One region of the Arthrobacter sp. Y3223151 genome, then DNA from elsewhere that is predicted to be linked to it. Evidence: riboswitches for the same ligand, from Rfam matches in the RefSeq annotation. Region 1 holds a riboswitch; the other holds the start of a gene.

Region 1 (14,505 bases):
GCAATACGCTTGGGGTAGTCATTGAAGTCATTCACGCGGGGAACCGGCGAATGCGGGGTGGCGCTCGTGACCCCCTCAATGCCCACCTGTCTCCAGCCATGGAATACGGCCGCGTTCTCCGCAATGGCAATCTGCATCGCCGCCTCGGCCAAGTCCGTGAGGTCCACATCGGCCGCACCCCGGTCGTGGTCAAGCAGTTCCAGCCGGGAAACCTTGAACGGTGCGCGCATCTCCACCAGGGGCAGCACCCCGCGCCGTCGCGTCGCCACGCCGTCGGCCAGGGCCGGACCCGTGATGCTTTCGGTGCGGCCGAGATTTGTCGCCGAATACTCCCAGCCGAACGGACCAGCGAAATCCACCATTTTGCGGGCCCCGAGCGCGACGGTGAGCCGCTCCTTGGCCTCCCGGTCCAATAGCTCCCACCCACCGTCGGAGATGGGGGCGTGCTCGCGCAGCAGGTGATCCATGGTCATGAGAAGTCCTCCTTGAGGCTGCCGATTCCCAGGGACGAATCAGAACCGGGTCGCCTCCGGCGAGGGTACGTACGAGTTACCGCACCCGACGGAGGCTGGCCGACCGGCCCGGGCGCGGGGACTACAGTTTCGTCCGTGCCGGCAGCCGTTGCTGCCTCGGCCGCCCCGCCGTTGGCCACAATGTCGCCGTCCTGAAAGAGCGTGCCCCGGGCGATCTGGCGCCATTTAGGCTTCCTGCGCAGGAGAAACTCGAGGTCCATGCTGAAATGTTTGAACTCCTCCGCCAGGGAATCCTCCATGATGGCGACCGATTCCGGGTCCTTCTCCAGGGACATCCGTTGTTCGTACCAGCCGATCGCCTCGGCCTCCTCTGTCAGGTTGGCGCACATTCGCGCAAAGGTCCGCGTCTCGGCGGAGAGCTCTGCGGCGGGTTCGTGGTACTGGTCAAAGCCCATCTGGATTCCTCCGTGAGGTTGTGCCTCTCTGCCAGCGTAGCCACGGCCCCGCCGGCTGACTACCTTTGACGGCCCGATGGCCCGGGAGTGCGGCCTGGCTACCGTGTGCCCCTGAGGCGTAGCCACAGATCGGCCGAGCTGCTGCGTTTTTGTCGATCTCTCGCCGGCCGAGATCGGCCATTTTCGGGCGCTAGGATTGCCCCATCGAATGAGGGCTTCTGCCGGTGAAATCCGCCCTTTTTCATTCCCCGTGACACGTCGGCGTAACACTTCGCAACCGACTGTTCGGCGGTCTTTGATTTTCATAGTGCTAAAAGGCCCTACGCAGTACCCACCGGAAAAATCCCATGAAGAACCACACGCAGGTGCACGCGTCCATCACAGAACGGGCCGGCACCAACGATGCAACTTTCTGACGCAGAACGACGCGAATTCGCACAAATTAAACGGCATCTCGCCGCCGAAGATCCGGCGTTAGCCCGGGCGCTGTCGATGCCCGCCGGAACGCTGAACTTTCAGCAGGGAGCCGACGCGGCTGCGCAGGGCGACACCGGCGCGGTGATCACGCTTTCGCTGCCTATCGTCGGCCAGCAAAGTCCTCCGCCGGCACAGGTTCAGAAGCGGCGCCGCCAGGGCCGCTGGCTCATGGCGGCGGGGGTGGCAACGGTGGCTGCAAGTACGGTGACCGGCGCCGTGGCCGCCGCAGCCGGAGGTCTCCTGCTCATCGCCGCGGGCAAGTTCACGGCGGACCGCTAGGGAACGGCCCGGCGCGGCCGACGAGTCCACGGCGGACCGCTAGGGAACGGCCCGGCGACGCGGACGCGTTATCGGGAACGCTACCGCGGCATAGTAAAGTTGCAGGGTGATTCGCCGAAACTCCGCCTTGCTCATGCTGCCGCTCGTCGCCCTGCTTGCCACCGGCTGTGCGCAGGTCGAGCAGGCCGCCTCCGACGCCGTCGACCAGGCCGCTAATTCTGCTTCCGAGGCTGTGAACCAAGCCGCGTCCAACTTGGCCAACGCAGCGGTCGGGGAAGCAGTCAAGCAGGTGTGTGCCCCGATTCAGGACGGCAGCATCGGTCCAAAGGAAAAGGAGATGCTCGGGGGTCTGGTTTCTGCCGCCGACGCAGCCGGCGTTCCCGCCGAGATCACAGGGCCGATGTCGCAGATCGCCGAGTCCGGCGACCAGATTCCGGCCGACGCCCTGGCCTCCATGCAGCAAGCCTGCGACAACAACGGTGCTGGGTAGTCAGGCAACCAACTGACCACTCCCAAACGCTCTTGCGCGGAATGGGAGAGCTTATGGGTCACCGAGGGAGTTGCGCCCGGCGGCAACGCCCGTTATCAGAACGGGGGCATGTCAGGCTGGGCTGGCCAACCGTCAAATGGACTGGAACTTTTGCTGTGCGCGGTGGCTCCCGCGGCTCTGTCCACCCCGATATCGAGTTCCGACTGCATCGGGACCTGCGACGGATTGGAGTGGCGCACGGCCGCCCTGCGGACCGCCGCGTCAGAGTCTAATGGGCCGCCTCCACCCGGTGAAGGGCCGCCGGGCGGACCGGAGCCTGAGCCCGCCTCGGCCGGCTCCGGCTGGCGTTCGGGCAGCCGCGCGGCTTTCAACCACACGTGGTTGCGAAGAGGCTTTTGAGCCGGGTCGACGCTGAGCGGCGGTAAGAACCAAGGCACGCCCTTGCTCACCTCGACCCGCCAATCGCCCTGATGCAGCAGATGGTGGTGGTGCCCGCAGAGCAAGACGCCATTGTCGACAGAGGTCAAACCACCCTTTTCAAACCACTGGATGTGATGCACTTCGGTCCAGGGAGCGGGCGCAGTACAGCCGGGGAAGGCGCAACCTCCGTCCCTGGCAATGATCGCCAGCCGCATGTACTTCGGAAATAACCGCTGGGACTGGCCGACATCCAGAATCGCACCCGTACCGGAGAGGATCACCGGGATGATGTCGGCATCGCAAGCTATCCGCCGGATTGTCTTGGCGGTCAGCGGCCCGGAGAAGATGCTGGTTCCCGGACGTCCGACTTCGGAGGCCAAGTCCTGGTAGTCGATGGTGACCAGCAGTTGCGGGCGGCGTCCGCCAGCGGCTGGCAGAAGATCGGTGGTGAGAGCGATTTTGCAGGCACCAATGAGTCCGTCGAGCTGCTTCTGCTGGCGGGTACGCCCGTCCTCTACCGTCGCATCAACTAAAACGTCCGCTCCGCTGTCCTCAGCATCCGCGTCTGTGTCGGCGTCGTTCTCGGAAGCGCCGTTCATTTGGGAGTCGGTGTCAGGTGCGTCGACCGTGTTGAATCCTACTGCCCCGGCCGTGGCCGTTCCTTCCCTCAACCGAGGGTTGGTGGCGGTGTTGTAGACGGTTGCAAGAACCTCGTTCTGCTCGTCGGTGGCGTTGATTTCGTAGCAGTGCAGGCCATTGCGCCGCCCGCGATAGAACAGGCCCTGACGTGCTTTGAGCTCGGCTGGCCCCAGGTCGGCGCCGGTTGGGTTGAGGCCGCCTTCCCAATGCCGGATCAGCAGCCTGAGCGAGTCGGTGTCGTAATCGGAGGCATGCTGAACCAGTGCCTCTTCCATCTTGCGGAGCTGCTCCGGGCAGGCGGTGCGACGCAGCCCGTCGACAGCCTTCCGGATAAGAGTTGCGGCTTGGCCGGAGACCATTCCTTCGTCCATTGCACGGGCGAGCACCGGCAGCCTGGGCGGCACAACAGGCTTACCCTGGGGCGCCGGGCGGACTTCGGTGGCTTCGGCGAGCTGGAAGCGTCGTGCAGCCTCCTGCCGGGGAATGCCCAGCTTCGCCCGCAGATAGTCTTCGTTCGTTTTGTAGGCGCCGCGCAGACGTTGATTTGGTTCCTCGGGGTCATGCGGCTTGTCCGTTTCTCCAACGGCGGCGATGTTTTGCGCTTTGATGATGCCAGCCAGAATCAGCTGGGTTTGACCAACAATGTTGGCCAGCTCTTCAACCTGTGCCGCCGTCCGGGCCACCGACTTGGTACTGCGGGTCAGCCCGTCGCGCCGAAGGCGATGATTCAGTTCACTGACCTCGGCGCGGATCCGGGCCAGCAGGACGGAATCATCCTGCCCTGCTCCCGGAGCCTCATCCAGCACCTCAATCGCCATAAATACAGCCTATGAAGCCCTCGAACAGGGTAGGAGAACCAAGGGTCGGTATGTGGATGAGCACGCGCACGGGGCTGGCTGTGGAGAAGAAGTGAATGAGTGCTCAAGCACGGGAATCGAGCGTCAAGCGTTCTCGATGTGTGCAGTCCGACGTTGACCGGCTCAAGCGACCGGACCTCGACCGACTGGGGCGTGAAGGAGCTCGGCCGGATAAGTGCAGCTGGGCTCCAGAAGCACCGTCAGCGGGCGACCGGCGCGCCGTCCACTGAAGCCGGCTCGTCGGCAGGCTCCTCCACCGGTTTCCGGATGAAGAACGCCGCCGCCACGGCCACGATGGAGATGAGGGCGCCGGTCAGGAAAGCCATCCGCACACCGCCTGCCACCGCCGTCGTCGTTGCCGCACCTCCGGCGGAAAGGGCGGCCGCCTGCATGGACATGACGGTGACGAACATGGCGGTGCCCGCGGCGCCGGCCACTTGCTGCACCGTGCCGATGACGGCGCTCCCGTGCGAGTACAGCTGCCTCCGCACCGACCCGAGACCAGCGGAGAACAACGGCGTGAACAGCAGCGCCAGGCCCACACTGAGCACGATGTGCGCCGCCAGCAGCGTCAGCGGGGCGGTGTCCTCGCCGACCGTGGAGAAAAACCAGAGCACGGCGCTGACTACCGTCGTCCCCGGCACCAGCAGCACCATCGGGCCGAACTTGTCATAGAGCCGTCCGACGGCCGGGGCCAGCAGGCCCATCAACAGCCCGCCCGGCAGCAGCATCAACCCGACCTGCAGCGGCTCGAGCCCCAAAACCTGCTGCATATATATAGGGAGCAGAATGATGGTGCCGAACAGCGCGGCCATGCTGACAGCCATCAGCCCGACGGACACGGAGAAGTTGCCGGAGCGGAAGGTCCGCAGGTCCAGCAACGCCCTGTCGGAGCGCTGCAGCCTGACCTGACGCAGCAGGAATACCAGCAGCCCCACGCCGCCGGCCGCAAACGCAACCCACATGGCGGCACCCGTGCCCGGACCCGCCGTCGTTGTTCCGTGCCCGGCGCCGACCTGGCTGAGGCCGTAGATCAGGCCGCCGAAGCCGATGGCGGAGAGCGCCACGGACGGCAGGTCCAGCGGCACCGGCCGGGGCTCGGTCACGTTCTGGATCCGCCGGTTGCCGACCGCCAGCATGGCCAGCGCGATCGGCAGCACCAGCCAGAACATCCAGCGCCAGGACAAGGTGTTGAGGATGATGCCGGAGATGGTCGGGCCGATGGCCGGCGCCACCGATATGACAATCGAGACGTTGCCCATCGTCTTGCCGCGGTCCTCGGCCGGCACCAGGTTCATCAGCGTGGTCATCAGCAGCGGCATCATGATCGCGGTGCCCGACGCCTGGACCACGCGGGCCACCAGCAGCACTTCGAACCCGGGAGCCAGCGCGGCCAGCAGCGTTCCCGCGGAGAACAGCGCCATCGACGCGGTGAAGACCTGACGGGTGGTGAAACGCTGCAGAAGGAACCCGGTCACCGGGATGACCACCGCCATCGTCAGCATGAACGCCGTGGTCAGCCACTGCGCCGCGCGGGCGCTGATGTCCAGGTCGCCCATCAGTTCGGTCAGCGCGACGGACATGATGGTCTCGTTCAGGATCACCACGAACGCTGAGACCAACAGGATGCCAATCACGCGGCGGTTCCGGCCACGACTCATCAGACGTCAGCCCGCTGCGGGCAGGTCCGGGCCGTGCCGAGGCTCTGTTCGTCGACATATCTTTATTCACGGGAAGATCCTCGAGTGGAAATCGTGCTGTTGCGGGCGGCCGGAAACAGCCCAAAAACGCCGGGCGCAGGCGGAGTAGTAGCTTAACCTGCCCCCTTTGACTCCTATTCCCGGCCGTCAACCTCGAATAAACAACGACGCCGGTGCTCGCCGCCGGGCGCGAACCGCCACCTGCGGGGGAGGGTACGCGCGCGAATGGTTCCCGCCCCGGTCCCCGTCAAGAGGAGCACTCCCGCCCATAGTAGAAGTGGAGTGAGAATCCCCGCACGCGTTAAAAGAGGAGAAGCCCCGCCGGCGCAAGGCCGACGAGGCTTCCCTGTGATCCTGGACCGGCCGTTGGGGGAATAGCCGGTCCAGGAGTCTTTGGGGTGGTTACATCGTGTAGTAACCGGTAACGGGCATGGCGTTCACGTCGTGCACCAAGGTGCCCTGGCTCGGGTTCAGGGCGCTGATCATCTTGCCGCCGCCCAAGTAGATGCCCACGTGGCCGCCGCCGTTCTGCACCACCAGGTCGCCCGGCTGCGGGTTGCTGGTCGGGGTCAGGGCGCTGCCCTGGTGCTGGCTGAGGCGGGGCAGGTCGACACCAGCCTGTGCGTAGACCCACTGGGTGAAGCCGGAGCAGTCCCAGCCGGCCGTGGAGGTGCCGCCCCAGACGTAGGGCGTTCCCTGTGCCGACATGGCGATGTCCACGATGCTCTGGTTGCCGCCGGTTGAGGCGGGCTTGATGTCGGCGCTGGCCAGCGAGACAGTCGCGGCGTCGGTCGACGCAGCCAGGGTCGTAGCGGCTCCGCCGCCACCCTGCGCTGCCTGGCCGCCACCGGACTGGGTGCCCTGCGCGGATCCGGTCAGCACGATCTGGTCGCCCGGGTAAATGATCGAGTACGCGCCCAGGCCGTTGATGGCCAACACGTCCTGCACATTTTTGCCGTACTGGGCGGCGATCGTGCCCACGGTGTCGCCCGCGACCACGGTGTGCGTGGTGGCACCGGCGTCGACAGCCGAGCTGGTAACGGAAGCGCGCTCCACCTCGAAGCCGGCGTTGGCCGGAGCGGCAACGGTGTCCGTCGCGTTGGCAGCGCCGTAGGTCGGGACCGTGACATCGGCGGCGGCATTGGCCGGCAGGCCGGCACCCAGCATCAGGCCACCGGCGGCGGTGACGACGGCGGCGCCGCGGCCGACGGTTCCGGCGCGGGACGAGACAGCCTGGGACAGACCGGCCACGGTGGCGTTGCGGACCGGGGTGGCACGGTGGCGTGCGCGATTGTTTTTGAGCAGCAAGAAGATACCTCTCCCAATGCCTGCGAGGTAAGCTGTCGGGTTCGGGTGGGAGTCACCCGGCCGTGCGGCAGCGCGGTATGCACTCCGTACGACTTAACCCCAAGAGCCCCAAGAGGGGCCCGGAAAGTGGGTCCCCCGCCTCTGCCAGATGTCTAGCGAACGAACTCGGAAAGGCTGGCAGAGCTAGGCAATACCCTCCGAGGACATCGGCGCATGATCGCCGACGTGATGAAAACATTACATAACGGTTCGGTAACTGTCCAAGCCCTGAAATTTACCTGTGCATAACCTGAAAGCCATCCATCGTTGGGGAGCACGCAAGCTCTCCGCGGCCGCTGGAAAGCGCCCGACACGGTACATCGGGCGCAACAATCTGCTGGTTACGCAGCCGGTGCGGGCCAACTTGTACGCTGGCAGAGTGGTGGACTTCACGATTAAACAGCTGCAGTACTTTGTCGCAGTGGCCGATCATGGCTCAATCTCGGCCGCCGCGGCCGCCAGCCACATCTCGCAGGCGGCCATGTCCCAAGCGCTGACAGAGCTGGAGCGGATCGTCGGCGCGCAGCTGATGGTCCGGCACCGGTCCCGCGGAATCGCCCTGACCGGCGTCGGGCAGCAGTTCCTGCGCGACGTCCGGAGCCTGGTCCGGCATGCCGACGACGTGCAGAACAGCATCATCGAGCGCCAGCAGGGGTTGGTCGGCCCGCTGGCCATCGGCTGTTACAGCACCCTGTCCGCCTTCTGGGTTCCGGTGATCAGCGAACGGTTCATCAAGCCGCATCCGCGCCTCACCGTGACCATGGAGGAAGGCGAAGCCGCCGAGCTGCAGCACCGGATGCAAGAGGGCTACCTGGATGCGGTGCTGACGCACACTCGGCACCTGTTGCCCGGCGTGCAGGCCCGCACCGTCAAGGAAGGCCGGCCCTACGTCCTGCTGGCCGCGGACCACCCGCTGGCTTCCCGGAAAAGCGTCCGGCTGGCCGAGCTGGCCGAAGAGGACTTTGTCTCGCTGGACATCCCCACCGTGCGCGACAACCAGCTGGTCAATCTGCGGCTGTCCGGGCTGGATCCGAAGATCGCCTGGCGTTCGTCAAGTTTTGAGGCGGTGCGGGGCATGGTGGCGCGCGGCCTCGGCTACACCGTGCTGGTGCAGCGCCCGCCGGGCAATTACAGCTACGACGGGCTTCCCCTGGCCACGGTGGAAATCGACGGACCGGTCGGGCACAGCGACGTCTGTGTGGCCTACGCCAGCGTCACCCGGCCCAGCCTCAGGCTGCGGACATTCCTGGACTTCTGCGCCGAGGTCGGCGGCGCGGCGGCGAGCGGATGGGACGAGCACACGACGGCGTGACCCAGCCCTGTCAGTTTCGGCGAGCAAGGTGACGGGCGGGCACACGACGGCGTGACCCGCCTCGGCGACGCGGCCAGCAAAGTGCCGGGGCGGGCACACGACGGCGTGACAATGCTTAACCGCGACGGCGGCCGCTGCCCCGGGCAACGGCCGCCGTCGCGGTTAAACGCATGGCTGGAGGAACTACATGTTCTCCGCGGTAAGGTCCTGGTCCTTTCCTTCCTTGATCGCCAGGATGCACAGCCCCGCGAGGACGAACGCGCCGGCCCAGACTGTCGCCACCAGCCACAGCGCGCCGCCGGCCGCCAGCACCAGGCCGCTGGCGATCATTGGCGTGAAACCTGCGCCCAGAGTCGAGGAGAGCTGGTAGACCAGCGAGGCGCCGGTGTAGCGCATCCGGGTTGGGAACAGCTCTGCGGTAAACGCCCCGAACGGGCCGAAGATCGTGCCCTGGATGACGCCGTTGGCCAGGAACAGCCCGATCGCGAACAGCCACAGGGTCCCGAGCTCCAGCATCCACATGATGGGGAAGGCCAGTACCGCGCCGGCGGTGATGCCGATCAGCATGACGGGCCGGCGGCCGAGCTTGTCGCTGTGCCGGGCCGCAAACCAGATGGCGACGACGGTCAGCGCCGCGCCCAACGCTTTGACGTTCAGGACGCTGGTGCGGTCCAGGCCGACCTCGTCCACCACGTAGGAGATGGCCCAGACGGTCATCAGGCCCTGGACGGTGTAGGAGCTCATCCCCACCAGCGTGCCCATGATCACGTTCTTCGGGTACTTCGTCAGCACCTCGAGAATCGGGATCTTTTTCTCCTCGGCCTTGTCCTCCAGCGCCAGGAACAGCGGGGACTCGGCAACCTTGAGGCGGACGATCAGGCCGATGCCCACCAGGACGATGCTGATCAGGAACGGCAGCCGCCAGCCCCAGGTCAGGAACTGCTCGTCCGGCAGTACGGACACGGCCGAAACCGCGAGGGTGGCCAACACCGCGCCGGCGGGACCTCCCATGTTGGCGAAGCTGGCCGCGAACCCGCGGCGTTCCTTTGGAGCGTGTTCCAGGCCCATCAGCATGGCACCGCCCCACTCGCCCCCGACGGCCAAGCCCTGGACGATGCGCAGGACGATCAGCGCCAGCGGAGCGGCCATGCCTATCTGCGCCGTGGTCGGCAGCAGGCCGATCAGGGTGGTGGCGACGCCCATGAGCACCATGGAGGTGATCAGCACGCCCTTGCGCCCCAGCCGGTCACCGAAGTGGCCGAAGATGATCCCGCCGAGCGGCCGTGCGATGTAGCCGACCGCCAGTGTGGCGAACGAGGCGAAGATCCCCACTGCGGGGTCCAGGTTCACGAAGAACACCGTGTTGAAAACCAGCGCCGCCGCGGTGGCGTAGAGGATGAAATCGTAGAATTCGATGGCGCTGCCCAGGAAGCTTGACGCCAGGATGCGCCGCATTTCCGGGGTGTTGAGGCTGGGGACCTTCAGGTCCCCGGGTTGCCTGTCGTTCGTGGCAGGGGCCGACGCCGTCGTCGTGTCATTGCTCATGGTGCAACCGCCATTTCGTCATGATCGGCGACTCCGGTGAATTCCGGGTCGCTGGAAGAGAAGGAGATAACGTCCAGATCGTCGGGGATCAGGAACGTGCCGTTGAAGTCTTTGCCGTGTGCCTGCCAGACGGCGTCCGGCGTGGTTCCCGGCACCAGGTGGTGCAGCGCCAGGGTGCGGGCGCAGGCCTGCCGCGCAATCGCGATGGCGTCCTGCGGCGAGGTGTGGGACCTGCGGTGGTGGTCGATGGAGGCCCGGGCTTCGTCGGTATCGATGCTGCCGTACGCCCGCTGCACCCAGTCGAAGTCGATGGCCTCGTGCAGGAGCAGGTCCGTGCCGCGGGCCAGTCGCACCAGGTTTTGGCAAGGGGCGGTGTCGCCGGAGATCGTGACCGAGCCTTCGGCCGTGTCGAACCGGAAGGCGAAGGCGGGTGCCACGGGCGGATGCTCCACCAGGGTCGCTGTCACGGTGACCAGTTCGTCGCGGTAGATTTCGAACGGCTCCATCCCGGCCGGCGTCGGGTTCTGGTTCGGGTGGTAGCCGATGGCCTCGGGGACGACGATGTCTTCGGCCACGAAATAGTCCAGCGGCGAGGGGCGCAGGGCGTCGATGACCCGGTCGTTGAGATCGGTGGCGTACGCCTGCATCAGGTGGTGGAACATGTCCCGGGTGCCCGGCGTCGGCAACTGCGGGAAAACGGGCGACGGCGGGACCGTGGCGCGGGGGGAGGGCGGCGGCAATTCACCGCGGTCGCCCGGTCCCAGGATGCGGATGCTCCGCTGTCCCGGGGTGAGGGTGAATAGGCCGAAAATCGCCAGCCCGGCCAAGTCGATCGTGTGGTCTGAGTGCAGGTGGGTCAGGAAAATCCCGCGCAGGGACGAAACCTGCAGGCCAGCTTTCATCAGCTGGCGTCCGACGCCGTTGCCGGCATCGACTAGATAGACGGCATCGCCGACGACGACGGCGGTGGCGATGCCGGTGCGGCGGCCGGCGTTCTCACCGGTCCACCAGCGGGGACCGCCCGCCGTGCCCAGCGTGACGACGTGCGGCTTGAGGGAAAGGGTCATGGGTCGAGCTCCTCGAAATTCTTTCCGCCTGTGGTACCGGCGGAACCTGAATTCCATGATGCGGCTCACACACAGTTTCGTAAAACGGTAATAACCGGCCAACTTAAACGCTTTTACTTATGACGCAGGCAAGCAAGCGGCCGGCAGCCTGCCCTCATCCGCGTCCTTGCCATTGTCCGGGCCCGACGGCGGGAGTAGGCTCCGCCTTATCCGGGCTGCGGGGACGGCCGGCGCTTCGGCTGTGGCCGGCGGCGCGGCCCAGCCACTTCGGAAAGGAATGAGCGCCATGCCCATCACGCGTGAGTTGATCATCAACGGCGAGCACGTCCCGGCAGCCTCCGGCAAGACCACCGAGGACATCGGCCCTTACACGGGCGAACCCTTCGCCACCGTCGCTGCCGCCGGGCCGGAAGACGTCACGCGAGCGGTTGACGCGGCCTCGGCGGCCTTCGACGCGTGGGCCGCAACGCCTCCCACCCAGCGGGCCAAGATTTTCCTGAAAGCGGCGGACCTGTTCGAGGAACGGATGCAGCAGGGCATCGAGTTGATGGCCGGAGAAGTGGGCGGCGTGGCGGTCTGGGCCGGGTTTAATGTCCAGCTCGCCGCCAACATCCTGCGCTCGGCAGCCGCAGCCACCACCGCACCGCGCGGCGACGTGCTGGCCACCGACCTGCCCGGCAAGTTCTCGTTCTCCGTCCGGCAGCCCTACGGGGTGGTGGCGGCGCTGTCTCCGTGGAACGCGCCCTTCATCCTGGGCATGCGGGCCATGGCCATCCCGATGGCCGTGGGAAACACCGTGGTGCTCAAGCCCAGCGAGGACGCGCCGCTTTCCTGCGGCCTGTTCCTGGCGGACGCTTTGCTGGATGCGGGCCTGCCCCCGGGAGTACTGAACGTCATCACGAACGACCGGGCGGACGCGAACGAGGTGGTGAGCACCCTGGTCTCCGACCCCCGGGTGCGGAACGTGAACTTCACCGGTTCCACCAAGGTGGGACGCATCATCGGCACGCTGGCGGCGCAAAACCTGAAGCCCGCGGTGCTTGAGCTCGGCGGCAAGAACTCCCTGGTGGTGCTCAAGGACGCCGACGTCGACTACGCCGTGCAAGCGGCGACCTTCGGCTCGTTCATGAACGCCGGGCAGATCTGCATGTCGGTGGATCGCGTGATCGTGGACCGCAGCATTTCCGAGGAGTTCTCGAGCCGGTTTGCGGAGAAGGTCGCCAAGCTGCCCACCGGGGACCCGATGAAGCAGGACACGGTGATCGGGCCGCAGGTCACGCAGGCCTCGGCGGACCGGCAGTATGCATTGATCGACGACGCCGTGTCCAAGGGCGCGACGGTGCTGGCCGGCGGCGGGAAGGCGGCCCAGGCCGTGGTGCCCGCGACCGTGCTCTCCGGGATCACCGAAGAGATGCGGATCTACGACGAGGAGATCTTCGGTTCGGCGACGACGGTGATGGAGGTGGACGGACCGGAACAGGCGGTGAAGCTGGCGAACGACACTAACTACGGCCTGACCTCGGGCGTCATCACGGAGAACCTGGCCGAGGGCATCGAGGTGGCACAGCGGCTCAAGACCGGCATTGGCCACGTCAACGACCAGCCGGTGCTGGATGAGCCGATGGCCCCGTTCGGCGGCATCCAGGCGTCGGGCTACGGCAAGTTCGGCGGGCAGGCCGGCATCAATTCGTTCACCGAGGAGCGCTGGATCACCATCCAGCAGAACGGGCACGCGCAGTACCCGTTCTGAGCTGTCAGTCGCGGATGCGCACGGCCGTTTCGCGCATGTACCGGTCCACGTGCGCGTACGCGTCGCGGGTCAGGGCTTTCCAGAGTTCGACGGCGAGGCGCGGGTTTTCGCTCTCCAGCCGGCTCATGGTTTCGGCCGGGAGGAGCCTGACCCGAACCGGGCCAACGGCGCGCACGGTGGTTTCCTGCCGGTCCGCGCTGCCGAGCGCCATTTCACCGAACGTCATGCCGGCGCTGAGGGTGGTGAGTTTGACCCTGGTGTTCTCCGGCCCGGTGGAGGTGGTGGTGACGCGGCCGGACAGGATGAAATAGACACCGGCGAAGCGCTGGCCGACCCGGCGGATGAGCTCGCCTTCGTCATACTCGCGCTCTTCCATCAGCTCCGCGAGCGCGGCGGAGTCCTCCGGGCCGAGCGGGCTGAGCGCGGGCGAATCGGGCACCTCCACCGTGGCGGGCCTGCAGAGCTCGTCGCCATAGCCGGCGATCAGCCGGTTCTCGGCGAATTCGACGGCGGTGCTGCGGGTGGCGAACGACGGCACCGGCCGCCCGGATTCCTCGAACCGCTGCGCGAGGGCGCCCTCGCCGTCGATCATCACCAGTTCGCGCCCGGCATCCGCGAGCGAGGCGCGAAGCTGCTCCAGCATGTCCAGGGCGACCGGGGCGGTTTCGTCCACCCGGCGCATGTCCAGGATGACGAGTTCCACCGACTCGTCCAGGTCGCTGACCTCGCGCACCATGGATTCCGTGCCGGCAAACAGCAGGTCTCCGTTCAGCTCGATCACGCGGGCGCGGTGCCCGTTGGCGCGCAGCACCTCGGCGGCCTCGTCGTTGCGGCGGATCCCGGAGGGGGCGTCGGTGATGTCGTAGCTGGCGCGGATGGCGTTGCGGCCGGTGCGCGCGGCCCGGACGAAGTGCAGCCCCATGTCGTGCGAGATCCGCCGGCTGGCCGCCACGCCGCGCACGCTGCTGCCGTGGTCGTCCAGCGGCGGCGAATAAACGGCCAGGCCCAACTGGCCCGGCAGCACCGCGAGCAGGCCGCCGCCGACCCCGGACTTTGCCGGCATGCCCACGTCCGAGAGCCACGCACCGGCGTCGTCGTACATGCCGCAGGTAGCCATCACGGAGAGGACCCGTTCCTCCACCTCCAGGTCCAGCACCTGCTTTCCGGTGAGCGGGTTCGTGCCGCCGTTGGCCAGGGTGGCCGCCATGACCGAGAGGTCGCGGCAAGTGACGAGCACCGAGCATTGCCGGAAGTAGTCCTCGGCCACCGGATCCGGATCCTGCTCGATGATCTCGAAGGAGCGCAGCAGGTGGGCCAGCGCCCGGTTGCGGTAGCCGTGCCGCGCCTCCGACTGGAACGTGCGCTCGCTGACCGACAGGTCGCGGCCGGCGAAGGCGGAATAGTGCTCAAGGATGCGCCGGAAACCCGTCTTGCCGCCGCTGCCCTTGATCAGGGAGGTGGCGGTTAGCGCCCCGGCATTGATCATCGCGTTGGCCGGTCGGCCGGTGCCCGGAGCCAGCGAGATCTCGTTAAAGGCGTTGCCCGACGGCTCCACGTCCACCTTGCGGTCCACGGCGTCCAGACCCAGGTCGGAGAGCGCCAGCCCGTACGTGAAGGGCTTGGAAATGGACTGGATGGTGAACTCTTCGTTCGAATCGCCGACCTCGTACACGTAGCCGTCCACGGTGGCCAAG
Region 2 (14,505 bases), 110 kb from region 1:
ATCACGTCCAGCACGGCCAGATCCGGTGCATGCTCTTCGGCGGCGTCCAGGGCCTCGCGGCCGTTGGCCGCAGCCACTACCTCGAATCCTGCGAACCGCAGCGAGGTGGACAGCAGTTCCCGGATGTTCGGCTCGTCGTCGACGACCAGCAGTTTGGCTTCGGGCTCAGGCTTTTTCACCCTTTCAGTGTGCTCCCGGTTTCTGGGAGTTTGCTGAATGAATGCTGCGCGTGCAGGGCGGCCCGGATGCCCCATGCCCGGCCGGGGCAAATGGGTCGTTTGCCCGATGCCGCCACACCTGTCGGCGACGGATTCTTGATTCGTCGGCGAAAGTCCGGCACAAGCCGAAAGGGAAATCATGCAGTCAGCAGTATTGGCCCGCGAATCCAAAGCAACGGATATTTACGAGGCGGTTGAGGAGTTCGACGGTTCCCGACGCTTGGACCTCCGGCAGTTGCTCCGCGACACGGCGAGGGCGCTGAGCGCGGCGGCGGGCACCACACGCCGAAGCCTTGCCCGTCGCCGGATGGACCGGCGCCGCTGGGCGGTTGATTACCAGCGGCTGGAGGAGGTCCGCGAAGAGGCCTTCATGCAGCTGTACCGAAACGGCGGCCTGCGCTGAGGCCGGCGGCCGGTCCGGACCGGCCTACGGCGGCAGCTCCGGACCGGCCTACGGCTGCAGCACGTCGTTGGCGTCCTTGATGGTGTAGGCGTAGCCCTGCTCGGCCAGGAAGCGCTGGCGTTTGGCCGCGAAGTCCTGGTCCAGTGTGTCCCGCGCCACCACCGTGTAGAACCGGGCAGCCCGGCCGTCCGACTTCGGGCGCAGGAGCCGGCCCAGGCGCTGGGCTTCTTCCTGCCGCGAGCCGAACGAGCCGGACACCTGGATGGCCACGGTGGCTTCGGGCAGGTCGATGGAGAAGTTGGCGACCTTAGAGACGACCAGCGTCTGCAGTTCGCCGCGGCGGAACGCGTCAAATAGCCGCTGCCGTTCCTTCACCGAGGTCTCGCCCTTGATCACGGGCGCGTCCAGGTGTGCGGCAATCTCGTCCAGTTGGTCGATGTACTGTCCGATCACCAGCAGCTGCTCGCCCCGGTGCGCCCGCACCAGGGCATCGACCACCGGGGTCTTGGTCGGGGATGTTGCGCACAGCCGGTACTTGTCGCCGTCGTCGGCCATGGCGTAGGCCACCCGCTCGTCCCGCGGCAGGTCCACCCGCACTTCGACGCAGTCCGCGGGGGCGATGTAGCCCTGCGCCTCGATGTCCTTCCACGGCGCGTCGTAGCGCTTCGGGCCGATCAGCGAGAACACCTCGCCCTCGCGGCCGTCCTCGCGCACCAGCGTCGCGGTCAGCCCCAGCCGCCGCCGCGCCTGCAGGTCAGCGGTCATCCGGAACATCGGGGCCGGGAGCAGGTGCACCTCGTCGTAGATGATCAGACCCCAGTCGTTGGCATTCAGGAGCTCCAGGTGCGGGTACAGCCCGCCGCGGCGCATGGTCAGCACCTGGTAGGTGGCGATGGTGACCGGCCGGACCTCCTTGACCGAGCCGGAGTATTCGCCCACCTCCTCGGCGGTCAGGGAGGTCCGGCGGACCAGTTCGTCCTTCCACTGCCGCGCGGAGACGGTGTTGGTCACCAGCACCAGGGTGGTGGTGGAGCTGGTGGCCATCGCGGCCGCGCCGACCAGCGTCTTGCCGGCCCCGCAGGGCAGGACGACGACGCCGGAACCGCCAGCCCAGAAATTCTCCACGGCCAGGCGCTGGTACGGCCGCAACTGCCAGCCCCCGGGTTCCGCGGATTCGGCCAGCGCGATCGGATGCGGCGTGCCGTCGACGTAGCCGGCCAGGTCCTCCGCGGGCCAGCCCAGCTTGAGCAGCAGTTGCTTGAGCTGGCCGCGCTGGGAGGAGTGCACCACGGTGGTCTCGGCATCGATCCGCGGACCCAGCAGCGGCTGGATCTTCTTGGCGTGGATGACCTCTTCGAGCACCGGGTAGTCGGTGGTGCGCAGCACGAGGCCATGCTGCGGGTCCTTCTCCAGCCGCAGCCGCCCGTACCGGGACATGGTGTCCTCGATGTCCACGAGCAACGCGTGCGGCACCGGGAAGCGGGAGTAGTTCAGCAGCGTGTCCAGCACCTGTTCGGCGTCCAGCCCGGCGGCGCGGGCGTTCCACAGTCCCAGCGGAGTGATCCGGTAGGAATGCATGTGCTCCGGTGCGCGCTCCAGTTCGGCGAACGCGGCGATGGCGTGCCGGGCCTCGGTGGCCTGTTCGTGGTCCACTTCCAGCAGGATGGTCTTGTCGCTTTGCACGATCAGGGGTCCGTTGGCCATTCAGCTGCCCTCCACTAGTTCAATGTCCATCACGCGGTGGATGGAGACGGTGCGCTCGCTGTCACGGTCGGGGTCGAAGACGCGCACCCGCCCGCCGCTGACGGACAGCGGGAGCATCACCTGGCGCCGGTGGTTGCCGTCCGGGTCCACGATGCCGATCCGCACCTTCTGTTTCAACCGGACCGCGGTGCGCAGCGTTTCCAGCGCCAGCAACGGCCCGGCCTCGGCGGCCGGGCGGGCGGGAACGCCGCTGCTCCGCAGCATCGCCAGCTGGGCATCGGTGTCTTCGGCGCTGAGTTCCCAGGGGTTCGTCCTGACCGGGAACGACGACGGCGCGCGGCCGGCCTGCGCCGCCGCGGCACCATCGGCCGGGGTGCTGTCAGCGGAAGTGCTGCCGCCGCCGGTGCCTGCCCTGCCGCCGCCGGTGCCGGCCCCGCCGCCCAGGGCCACGCCGTCGTCGGCCTCCGGAGCCGGCGCATAACCGAGCTGGCGCAGGGAGGCGAGTAGGTCGCGGGAACTGGCCCGCGACACCAGCACCGTAGGGGCCAGCCGGCGCAGGCCCAGGCGGGCCGTGCGCGGGTCGGCGAGGAGGTCCGTCAGGGCATCTTCGTCGTCGCTGCGCAGGAAACCCGCGGCCGATCCCACCCGCAGCGCACCGTGCCGGGAGGCGGTGTCCTCCACCAGGTACTCCAGCGGCTGCGGCACGCCGGTGGCCGAATGCCGGGTCAGGAAGCCGAGGATCCCGGCCGCATCCCGGCCGGCGTCCAGGGCGCGCCGGATGCTGTCGGCCGAGAACCGGTAGATGGCCGCCGGGCCCTGGCCTTCCGCGTTCGACAGCAGGGACAGCTCGGCGGCGATATCCGGGGCCAGATACCCGGGAGCAACGGCCGTCAGGTCCGCCTGCAGCATGAATTGGTCCAGCGGTGCCGGCAGCTGCTCCGCCAGCAGCGCGGCGGCGTCGGCCAGCCGGTCCTGCGCTGTGGCCCGCCCCAGATCGGTCAGCGCACCGGAGCCGGTGAGACCCAGCCGCGCGGCCTCGGTCAGGATGCCCGGAACCAGGCGCTTGAACCGGCGCTGCTGCCGGGGCCGTCGCCAGACGAGGTAGGCGGTAATCGCTTCCGGCGTGGGCGCCGGCGTGCTGTCGGCCAGTCCGCCCTGCTCCGCTGTGCCGTGCCCCGCTTGGCCGCCGGCGGAATCGGCCGCACCGCAGAGTTCGTCCAGTGCCTCGAGCACGTGGCGCCGGACTGCCGGTGCGTCGGGCCGCGATGCCTCGGCTGCCAGCGCATTGATGGCGGTGTCCGACGGGGTCCGCCCGCCCACCAATGACGGCGCCCGGTCCAGCTGTAGCCAGGACGCGACCAGCAGCTGCCATTGGTCCCGGCGCTCGAGGGAGCCGAACGCGGCACCCGCAGGGACCACCCAGCGGGAGGTGTCTACGTCCAGGACGACCAGGCCGGCGGCGGCGGACAGCTCCAGCAGCCAGCTGGTCATTCCCGGTTCGATCCGCAACGCCTCGGCCAGCCGCCGGACTTCGCGGACACCCACGCCGCCGGCCCGCAGCGTGGCCACCGGGCCCCGGCGTATCTGTTCCAACAGTTCGGCCACCAGGCGCAGCGTCTCGGCCGCGGCGGAGAAGGCCGCGTTGTCACGCAGCGAATTCCGGACCTGCCGGGCTGCAACCTCCGGCGGCCGCGTGTGCCAAGGGTCAGCCACGGCGCCGCCGCGCACCGCCAGGCCCACTGGCCGGGGGAGTTCCACGTGCGATGCGTCGATGGGCACCAGCAGCGCGTGGGAGGCCAGCCAGTCGATGGGCGAGGTAGTGTCTCGCGGGCCGGTATCGGCGAGCGGGTGCGGCAGCGCCCCGAGCGGGGAGCGGCGGAACTTCCCGAGCAGCTCCTCCGTATGCTCCGGTGCCTGGGCCATCAGTGCCGGCCAGGTCCGCGGGTCGGCGAGCCAGCTCTCGAGGGCGGCGGCTGCCCGGACGCCGGGGGACGGGGCGCCGGAGCCTTCGTCCGGGTCCGGCTCGGCAACGTCGGCGGGGAGGGCATGACCGGCCTCCCGCAGCAGCCGCGCCGTCCGGATCATATGGTCGGCGGCCGCGGGGCTGGCTGAGGCCAGGGCTGCGTAGCTGCGGCCGAGGCCTGACGGGTACGGTCCGAGTGCTTCGGCCAGGCTCGCCACCGGTAGGTAAGCCGGGGAAGGAGGGGCGGCACCGCCGTCGTCGTGGGAGGGCGGTTCGGCGAGCAGCAGCAGGGCGAGTCCATGCAGCCGCGCCAGGCAGGAGCCCAGTTCGTGAAGCCACGCGGTGCCGTCGGGCGGCAGGAGCAACGGCCGCAGGGAGCGGGCGTCGGCGGCGCGTCCGGCATCCACGTCGGTGCTGAGCACTACCGCTTCGAGTACGTCCAGCTCGGGCCGGGACAGCTGTTCCAGCACCCGCTGCAGGCTGATCCGCGTGCACGCGCGCGCAGCCAGTGCAGAAAAGTCCGGCACGGCCGGCAGGCAGAGATCCGGACGGGCGCCGAACAGCTGCCGCAGCTCGGCGTCGCTGCGGGCGGCCAACTGGCCGGCCAGGGCGCGGATGGAGGACACCGGATTAACGTTACCCCGCGCCGCTGCGGCCCAGCGGTGTAGGGACGGGGTGGTCTTGCGGCCTACGGTGCCCGGCCGCGAAGGTCTTGGCGGCCGGGAGCGGCGGGGACCAGCCCGTCGTGGGGCAGGGGTGGCTACGCCGCTAGCTGCGTCGGCGGCGGCGGACGCTGCCGGCCACCAGCAGCACCATCAGCACGAAGGCGATGGGAAAGCAGAACCAAGTCAGTCCCAGAAAGCCGGCCCACACCTCGGTTCCGGCCATGGCGCCGGCCAAAATCACGCCCAGGCTGCCCAAACCGGCCAACAGCGCGACGACGGCGGCAAGGACCAGCACTCGGTGCAAAACACCGGACTCGGCGGGGCGGGACGCATTGTGGGCGGGGACGGTTGCGGGCATGACACCAGATTACAGCCGCCATTCCGGAGCCTCATTCCCGGCGCTCACGCCACGAGCGGAAAGCGGCGGGCAACGGGCTCGGCGGTCAGCGGAACGCGATAACCTAGAGACAGACTTTCCCCGATTCGGCGCGGTCGCGTGTGCGACCGCTGTGCTACCGGCGGGGCCCATGGTAAGAACGCAGCAGCGTGCGGTACCGCTGCATCATGAAGCAGAACGAGGTAAGCAAAGTGCCCATCGGCAAAGTCAAGTGGTTTGACACGGATAAAGGGTTTGGATTCCTGGCCAGCGAGGACGGACAGGAAGTGTTCCTGCACGCCTCGGCGCTGCCGGCCGGCGTCAAAGACGTCAAGCCAGGCACCCGGATGGAATTCGGCATAGCCGATGGCCGGCGCGGCCCCTCCGCGCTCTCGGCGCGCATCCTCGACGCCGCTCCCTCGGTGGTCCGGGCGACGCGGAAGCCGGCCGAGGACATGGCCGTGATCACCGAAGACCTGATCAAGCTGCTGGACGAAATCTCCAACGGCCTGCGCAGGGGCCGCTACCCGGAGCGCTCCCACGCGTCGAAGGTTGCCGCGGTGCTCCGCCGCGTAGCCGACGACCTGGACGCGTAGAGCGGCCTCGATGACTGAAAACATGACCGACGCCGGCGCTGAAACGGTTGACGCGGGGCAAGCCGTCGCCGACGAGCCGCAGGCCGAGGCGGCGCCCCGGCGTCGTCCCGCCAGACGCGCTCCCAAATTGGACCCTGTGTTGGCCGCCGCGGTGGACCGTGCGCGTGACGGCGTGCTGGAGATCGCGCCGTCCGAGCAGATCGGCGCACACGTCGGCACCTTTGCCGACGGCGACCGTCTGGTCACCCACCGGTTCGAGGCCCAATTGGCGGGCTACGCGGGCTGGCAGTGGTTCGCCACGCTGGCCCGGGTGCCGCGGGGCAAGGAAGCAACTGTTTGCGAAGTGGGCCTGCTTCCCTCCGAGAAGTCGCTGCTGGCCCCCGAGTGGGTGCCCTGGGCCGATCGGGTTCGGCCCGAAGAAGCCGCGGCTGCGGCGGAAGCAGAAGCGGCGGAACGCTCCGAGGCCGCTGCTGCAAACGATGGGGCAGAGAAGGCGGAACGCTCCGAGCCTGCTGCCGCGAACGAAGTAGCGGAGGCGGCGGAACGCTCCGAGCCTGCTGCCGCCGACGATGCGACGGCGACGGATCGCACCGAGGAAGCCGCGGACGGCGCCGAGGCAGCTGCTGGCGATGATGTGGCAGCGACGGATCGGACCGAGGCAGACGATTCCGATGTAGCCGCGGACGGCGTGCCCGCAGCCGAGGACCTGCGCCCGGTCACGGAGGACGTAACCGACGGCTACGGCGCCGAGGCCTCCGACGGCACCGCGACCGAGGCCTCCGACGTCACCGGCGCCGAGGCCTCCGACGTCACCGCGACCGAGGCCTTCGACGTCACCGCGACCGAGGACGGCGCCGAAACTACGTCCTGACGCGACCCATCGACGAGGCAGGTATGCAGCCGGAAAGGGCGGTAAAGCGTGTTTCGTTCACTGAGGTTGTTCAACTACCGGATCTGGTTCATTGGGGCCTTGGTCTCCAATATCGGCACATGGATGCAGCGCACGGCGCAGGACTGGCTGGTCTACGACATCCTGACCGAGCAGGACGCCGCTGCCATGGGCATCGTCATGGCTCTGCAGATGGGGCCACAACTGGTCCTGGCCCCCTGGGCCGGGCTGGTTGCCGACCGCTTTGACCGGCAAAAGCTGCTGATGGCCACCCAGATTTCGATGGCCGTGCTGGGCTTGGCGTTGGGATTGATGGTGATCGCCGACGTCGCCCAGTTGTGGCACGTCTACGCCTTTGCCCTGGCACTCGGCATGGTGACAGCGGTGGATGCGCCGGCACGGCAGACGTTCGTCTCGGACGTGGTGCGCGACGATTACCTGCCCAACGCGGTGGCGCTGAACAGCACGTCCTTCAACCTGGCCAGGATGGTCGGGCCGGCCATTGCCGGTGTGCTCACCGTCGCCATCGGTCCCGGACCGGTATTTTTGATCAACACCGCCACCTTCGCGGCAATGATCGCGGCGCTGCTCGCCATCCGACGGCAGGAGCTTCACCTGCGGGAGAAGGCCGCCAAGGGACGCGGGCAGATCCTCGAAGGCTTCCGGTATGTGAAGCAGCGGCCCGACCTGGTGGTCGTGCTCGCTGCCATCTTTATCATCGGTACCTTCGGCCTGAACTTTTCCGTCTTTGTCGCCTCCATGGCGCGCACGGAGTTCGGCGGGCATGCCGGCGATTTCGGTTTGCTCTCCTCGGTCATGGCCGCGGGTTCGGTCACCGGTTCGCTGCTTAGCGCACGGCGGGACCGCCCCCGGCTGCGCTATATCTTCGGCGCGTCGGTGGCCTTCGGCATCGCCTGCACGGTGGCAGGGTTGGCCCCCACGGTTTGGCTGTTCGGGCTGGCGCTCGTGCCGGTCGGCGCTGCCGCCATCACGATCATGACCAGCGCCAATGCGTATGTGCAGACCACGACCGCTCCCATGATGCGCGGGCGCGTCATGTCTTTGTACATGGCCATCCTGATGGGTGGGACCCCGATCGGTGCGCCTCTGGTCGGTTTGGTGGCCAACAGCTTTGGCCCGCGCTGGGGGCTGGGGGTGGCCGCGCTGTCCGGCGTGGCCGCAGCCGCGATCGGGATCGTGTGGGCCTGGCGTGCCCACCACATGCGTCTGCGCTTCGACCGCTCTGCGGCCCGGAAACTAACCATCACCTACGGCGTGCCGGACCGGCGCGGCTAAGAGATTCCGAGACCGCAGGCGCCCCACGCACCCCGCATTCTCTGCTGAGGTTACGGCATTCTCCGCAGGCGCCCCGACATCTTCTGCTCGTGCCGCGGGAAGCTCAGAATGGGGGTGGCGCGTTGGGGTCGGTGTTGTCGTCGGGCAGTTCGATGCCGCCCAGCGATCGTTTTGGTGGTGCTTGGTCACCGCGGTCGCTGATGTCGCAGGCGGCGGCGTCTCCCGCGGCGGGTGCGGCGCCGTCGGTGTCTCTGGCTGCATCTGCGGCGCCGCGGGCGTTGTCTCCGGCTGCATCTGGGGCGCCGTCGGTGTTCTCTTCGTTTTCTCCGTTGGCTGGCGCTTCCGTGTCCTTTGGACGGGGCAGGAGGGTGTCCCAGCCCTCGTCCGGGTGGGTGGTCTTGCGGTGGCCGGTGCGCGTGGTCCATGTGATCTGACCGTGTGGGCCGGCCTCGGCTTGGATGTGCCCGGCGGTCTTCGACGCGTGGTGGGCGCTGCACAGGCACTGCAGGTTTTCCGGCAGGGTTGGCCCGCCGTCGTCCCACCCTTGGATGTGGTCGATTTCGCAGTATCTGGCGGCGCGGCGGCAGCCGGGGAAGCGGCAGTGCCGGTCCCGGACCCGGACCAGGCGTTTGAGCCATTCGGGCGGAGTCCGCAGTTTCCGGGCGGCCGCGATTGCCTGGCCGTGGTCGTCGGTGAGCACCGGCAACCAGGACTTGGCCAGCTGCGCCAGTTCCCGTCCCATGCCTGCCGGGATCCGGCCGTGCCCGGCCAAGTCCCCGGGCTCCTCGCTCAATCCCAGCAGCGTGGCCAGGGGCACCGTGACCAGCATCCCCGGCCCCGCACCACCACAGTTACCGCCGCTGGGTGTGGCCTGGGCGCCCCCATCGCCCGCGGTCGTCGGCTCTGGAACGACAGTCCCGTCCCCGGACACGCCTCCAACGAAGCGGCCGCTGCCGCTGCCGGCGGTTACCGGTGCCACGGCCGGCGCCGCCGGTACGGTGTCGTTCGCCGTCGTAGTATCCGCCGCGGCGGCCGGGCAGGTGCGGCCGGCCAGTATGAGGTCAGAGAACACGTCGGCGCGGAGTTGGGGCAGGGCCCTGGCCTCGTCCGGGCCTTGGAGGGAGCTAGCTGTGGCTTGGATCCGGTCGAAGACCAGGTGCGCCTTGTCCGCGCTGGTCCGGATCCACAGTTCGGCCATCCCGTCGTCCTGGTCGGTCAGTTGCACGTCGCGGGACTCGTTCGCCCGCCGGTGCCGTTGGGCCAGGGATTCCGGGTGTAGCCGGTCCCGCATCCGCCGGGCCCGGGACCGGACGGTATCCAGTGTGACGTCCCCGGCGCCGGGCAGCACCGCGGCCTCGAAATCCTGCAGGCATTCGGCCGGCAGGTCCGCGCAGCCGCGGGCCAGCGCCTTCGCGCGCGACAAGTCCAGGTCGCTGCGGCCCATCGCCTCGAGAGTGCCCGGCAGGTGCGTGCAGATCTGCCGGGCGTCGGCCAGCATGGCCCGCGCCGCGGCGTCACCGGTGCACAGATGCGCCGAGATCTCCTGGCGCGCGAAGCGGGAAAAGCCTTCCGGGTCGCGGTCCCCGCCCATCCCGGGACGCAGCCGGGCGAAGCGGTCCAACGCCTTGACCCGGCAGGACTGCACCCACGCCTCCACCCGCGCCGCAGCCAAAAGATAATCCATGGTCTGCACGTCATCCAGTTCCGTCGGCTCCACCACCGCCAACAAACCGGCCAGCACGGCAGGCACCCCCACCCCGCCCTCGGGCACCACAGGCTCACCGCCCGCGTCCTCCGGCACTACGGGCAGGCCTACCCCGCTGGCCGAGCTGGGATCAGATGTATCAGGGTCAGCGGCAGCCGGAAAGAGCCCGGCGCGATCAGGCCCGATGCCATACCGCCGGAGCAGCGCTTCTGCCACCACGTGCTGCAGCAGCGCTTCCAGCAGGGAACTGTCCGGACGCGAGGGCACCCCAAGGTCCATCACCAGTCCCTGTCCCGGAACCGGGAATCGAAGCTCGTCGCCCTCGCCCTCCATATCCACACGCTATCTGCTGCATCGGACAGTCTAGGGGCGAGCATTCAGGCTCGCTGGACGGCGGGACGACGCTGGTGGGACGCAACGCTGCCGGCACCATCGTGCACAGGCGAGCTGCTGACGCACGCCAATGAGGCACGCCGCTGACGCAGACTGCCGACGCAGACTGCTGACGCAGACTGCTGACGCACGTCGCTGACGCTCACCCCTGGCGCAACGCCCTAGGCAACGCTGCCAACGCATAAGGTCCCGCCGCCGCGAACGGAAGCCGGACCTTTGCGAAGCGGCGCGACGCCGGGGGGACGTCGGGGAGTCAGCCCTGCAGCCGGTCCACCACGTAGTCGATGCAGGCCAGCAGTGCGCTGACGTCCTCCGGCTCCACGGCGACAAAGGTGGCGATGCGCAGCTGGTTGCGGCCGAGCTTGCGGTACGGCTCAACGTCCACCACTCCGTTAGCGCGCAGCACCTTGGCGACCGCTGCGGCGTCAACCGAGTCGTCGAAGTCCACCGTCGCAATGACGTTGGAGCGGTGCTCCGGGTTCGCCACATACGGGGTCGCCACGGCGGAAGCCTCCGCCCACTGGTACACCCGTCCTGCCGAATCGGCGGTGCGGCCGGAAGCGAAGTCCAGGCCGCCGTTGCCGTTCAGCCACTCGATCTGGGCGTTGAGCGTGACCAAGGTTGCCAGCGCGGGCGTGTTGTAGGTCTGGTTCTTCAGCGAGTTGTCGATGGCCGTTTCCAGATTGAGGAAGTCGGGAATCCACCGGTCGGTGGCACCGATCCGGGCGGCCCGTTCCAGCGCCGCGGGGGAGAAGACGCCCAGCCACAGGCCGCCGTCGGACGCGAAGTTTTTCTGGGGCGCGAAGTAGTAGACGTCGCTCTGCGTGACGTCGACGTCGAGCCCGCCCGCTGCGGAGGTGGCGTCGATGAGGACCAAGGCTCCGTCGTCGGCACCATCCACACGCTGCACCGGAGCGGCCACGCCGGTGGAGGTTTCGTTCTGCGCCCACGCATAGACATCCACGCCGGCCTCTGCCCGCGGCTCCGGCCGGGAGCCGAATTCCGAAGTGATGATGCTGGACTCGGCCAGGAACGGAGCCTTGTTGGTGGCCGCGGCGAACTTGGAACTGAACTCCCCGAAGGACAGGTGCTGGGCCTTCTGCTCTACCAGTCCGAAGGACGCAACGTCCCAAAACGCCGTCGAGCCGCCAACGCCGAGGATGACCTCGTAGCCCTGCGGCGCCTTGAAGAACTCCTTGAGCCCTTCGCGGACGCTGCCCACGAGATTCTTCACCGGTGCCTGACGGTGCGACGTGCCCAGGAGGTTCTTGCCGGCGGCGACCAGGGCGTCGACCTGTTCCGGGCGCACCTTGGACGGGCCGGCGCCAAAACGCCCGTCCTTCGGCAGCAGGTCGGCGGGAATGCTGATGGACTGGGTATCGCTCATGAATACCTTTCCTGGCGTGGTGGCAATGATCTCGATGGCGGTTCGCCGTTGAACGCCCGTCTCATTCTGCCTCAACGCAAAGGGCTGCCGTTAGTTGAAGCTGGCATTGTTGCGTTGGCCGCTCGGCGCGTCAGCCCGCGGCGTAGCTGCCGGTCCGGTAAGGAAAACAGGCTAGGCTGGGGAGGGGAAAACACCCTCATGCAAGCTGCTGGAGCAGCCTTTTCACCGCGCCGAGGAGCAAGAAGCCATTGACTGATCTCATCGACACTACCGAGATGTACCTGCGCACTATCCTCGAGCTCGAAGAAGAGAACATCGTCGCGCTGCGCGCCAGGATCGCCGAGCGGCTGCGGCACTCGGGCCCGACCGTGTCGCAGACGATCGGGCGGATGGAACGGGACGGACTCGTAGTCGTCACCGGCGACAGGCATCTGGAACTGACCGAGCTGGGCCGTCGAAAAGCAACCGAAGTGATGCGCAAGCACCGGCTGGCCGAGCGGTTGCTCTCCGACGTCATCGGACTGGACTGGGCCTACGTGCATGACGAGGCCTGCCGCTGGGAGCACGTGATGAGCGAGCGGGTCGAGCAGCGGCTCTACGAACTGCTGGGCAGGCCGACGGTTTCGCCGTACGGCAATCCCATCCCGGGCCTGGAAGCGCTCGGGGGCCAGCCGGCCGAAGTGTTCACCACCGGCGTGCTCAATCTGGCACAGGCCATGGGCAGCTACACGTCCGACAAAGAGGTGAGCATCGTCAGGCTGGCGGAGCCCATCCAGGTGGAACCGGAACTATTGCTCCAGCTGGAAGAGGGCGGGCTGAAGCCCGGCGCAAGCCTTCAGTTGGAGACCGCCGGCGAGTACATTTCCGTGCGCGTGCCGGGGATCGAAGGGGCCTTGGAACTGCCTCCGGAAGTTGCCGCGCACATCTTTGTATCAATGCGATGAAACGTTGACCCTTGAAAACACGCACCCCGGATAACGGATTTATTACTTTCGCGGAGTTTTACGTATAGTTGACCCGGGCATCGAGACATCGATTCCCACACCCTTCGCAAGCCGAACCCTGTCGGCGGAGGCGTGTATCCGTGAGACAGGGGCGGAGGACCCACCAAGCGGCAGTTTGTTCGCTGCCTTGGGGTGAAGCCGCAGCGGGCAAAGCCCCGGTGAATCGTTCCACCGGCGCTCTGTGCGGTGTGGCCGAGTTTTCTCTTGACTCGAATCCGACAGCTAACTTCGCAGGCGCTTTGGGAGAGGTAAAAGAATTTTGGCAGGACACAAAGCCTCGGGACGGCGCCGTTCAACCGCCCCGGCCGAACACTCACGCCCACGTGCCGCAACAGCCGGCCGACGCCGCGCCCAGCCGGCACCCTCGCCGGTAGCAGCAGCCGCACGCGACGTCGGGCATAAGACAGCGATCGTTGCAGCCGCCTCCGGGATGGCCCTGACCGTGATGCTGCCGACGACGGCCGGCGCCACTGCCGACGCCCCGCAGGATGCCCCGGCCGCCAGCAGCATCTCCGCCGCCACCGAAGCCCGGCTGACGTTTGAGCGTGCCGGACTGACCAGCAAGTTCGACCCGGACACGAAGCTGAAGCAGGTCATGGTCGCCTCGGGCAGCAATGCCCAGGTGGTCAGCAGCGAAGGCTCCCTCTCGCAGCCGATGGACGAGCTGACCATGACCTCGCCGTTCGGCTACCGCGTCAGTCCCATCACCGGCTACGCCGGGGAGCTGCATACCGGCCAGGACTACGGAGCAGCCTGCGGCACCCCGGTCCACGCAGCGGCCGGCGGGACCGTCGTCGAGGCGGGCTTCCAGGTCGGCGGCGGCGGCAACCGGATCGTGGTGGACCACGGCAACGGCCTGAAGACCACCTACAACCACCTGAGCACCATTGACACCTCGGTCGGTGCGACCGTGCAGCGCGGGGAGATGGTGGGCCAAAGCGGCACCACCGGCGCGTCAACCGGCTGCCATCTCCACTTCGAAGTAATGGTCAACGACAAGCTGGTGGACCCCACCGGCTGGCTGTGATGAACACGCCGTAACCGGAACGTGACACATCCCGCAAACTGTTATAAGGTTTCACCCGTGCCAGTCGTCAACAGGCTGGCACCTTCGGGCGGAATGCCGAACTCTGCCGTCGCCCGAAGTTCGTTCGCACCGAATCGCATGGCAGAGGCGGGGGAACCACTTCCCGGACATCGCACGGTGTCCTTGGGGTAAAGCCGAGCAGGCCCGGGCCACCAGCCCGCAAGCCGGCCGGCCGGATGAACTCCCATCCGAACCCGACAGCTCACTTCGCAGGCATTTGGGAGAGGTACAGACCGTGTCCAAGAGCATTACTGCGGGCCGCCATCGTGCGACCCCCGTCCGCACGAGCCCGCTTGAGACGATTTCCAAGGCTGTGTCCGCGAATGCGGGAACCATGGGACGTCAGGGTGCCGTGATCGCCGCCGCTACCGGCCTGGTTCTGACCGGTACCATCCCGGCCCAGGCCGTCAACGCTGACCGAGGGGTCGAGGCCCCGGCCCGCGTGCAGGTGGAAGCCGTGCAGGCCTCCGCAGCCGTGAAGCTGACCTTCGAACGCGCGGGGATCACCTCCACTCCCGCACCGGAGCCGGTTGTCCAGGCCGTCTCCAACGAAATCAACCCCACGACCGGCAACGACGCCGGGTCGAACGAAACCAAGACCGTCAAGAAGGCCGGCGAGGCTGCCGCCAGCGGAGCCGCAGGCGCCATCGTCGCGGCCGCCTACGGACAGATCGGTGTCGCCCAGGACTGCACGGCCCTGGTCGAGAACGCCCTGCGCGCGGCAGGCTTCGCGGTGGGCGACCTGGCCCCGGCGCAGTTCTTTGCCTACGGCACGCAGGTGGCCACCCCGCAGCCCGGCGACATCATCTACTACGCCAA

What was found. Region 1 has a riboswitch for cyclic di-AMP ahead of AC5RUP_RS05240 (C40 family peptidase). Riboswitches for the same ligand answer to the same signal wherever they lie in the genome.
Region 2: it holds a riboswitch for cyclic di-AMP, as region 1 does, so the genes downstream of both, AC5RUP_RS05700 (M23 family metallopeptidase) here and AC5RUP_RS05240 (C40 family peptidase) in region 1, are expected to answer to the same signal.

The regions. Positions count from the first base shown of each region.
Region 1 covers NZ_JBNHGI010000002.1:306,099-320,603, reverse strand. The annotation lists gene AC5RUP_RS05270 (family 1 encapsulin nanocompartment shell protein) at 1-473, opposite strand, end outside; gene AC5RUP_RS05265 (ferritin family protein) at 470-928, opposite strand; gene AC5RUP_RS05260 (DUF3040 domain-containing protein) at 1,331-1,684, shown strand; gene AC5RUP_RS05255 (hypothetical protein) at 1,791-2,174, shown strand; gene AC5RUP_RS05250 (HNH endonuclease signature motif containing protein) at 2,270-4,051, opposite strand; gene AC5RUP_RS05245 (MDR family MFS transporter) at 4,291-5,727, opposite strand; gene AC5RUP_RS05240 (C40 family peptidase) at 6,193-7,098, opposite strand; cyclic di-AMP (ydaO/yuaA leader) riboswitch at 7,102-7,266, opposite strand; gene AC5RUP_RS05235 (LysR substrate-binding domain-containing protein) at 7,517-8,449, shown strand; gene AC5RUP_RS05230 (MFS transporter) at 8,633-9,994, opposite strand; gene AC5RUP_RS05225 (MBL fold metallo-hydrolase) at 9,991-11,061, opposite strand; gene AC5RUP_RS05220 (aldehyde dehydrogenase family protein) at 11,348-12,811, shown strand; gene glsA (glutaminase A) at 12,816-14,505, opposite strand, start outside.
Region 2 covers NZ_JBNHGI010000002.1:412,529-427,033, reverse strand. The annotation lists gene AC5RUP_RS05755 (response regulator transcription factor) at 1-179, opposite strand, end outside; gene AC5RUP_RS05750 (hypothetical protein) at 358-621, shown strand; gene AC5RUP_RS05745 (DNA repair helicase XPB) at 670-2,325, opposite strand; gene AC5RUP_RS05740 (helicase-associated domain-containing protein) at 2,326-4,914, opposite strand; gene AC5RUP_RS05735 (hypothetical protein) at 5,057-5,311, opposite strand; gene AC5RUP_RS05730 (cold-shock protein) at 5,542-5,925, shown strand; gene AC5RUP_RS05725 (DUF3027 domain-containing protein) at 5,936-6,796, shown strand; gene AC5RUP_RS05720 (MFS transporter) at 6,845-8,110, shown strand; gene AC5RUP_RS05715 (HNH endonuclease signature motif containing protein) at 8,214-10,148, opposite strand; gene serC (phosphoserine transaminase) at 10,462-11,595, opposite strand; gene AC5RUP_RS05705 (iron-dependent transcriptional repressor DtxR) at 11,844-12,539, shown strand; cyclic di-AMP (ydaO/yuaA leader) riboswitch at 12,639-12,852, shown strand; gene AC5RUP_RS05700 (M23 family metallopeptidase) at 13,030-13,626, shown strand; cyclic di-AMP (ydaO/yuaA leader) riboswitch at 13,744-13,917, shown strand; gene AC5RUP_RS05695 (NlpC/P60 family protein) at 13,934-14,505, shown strand, end outside.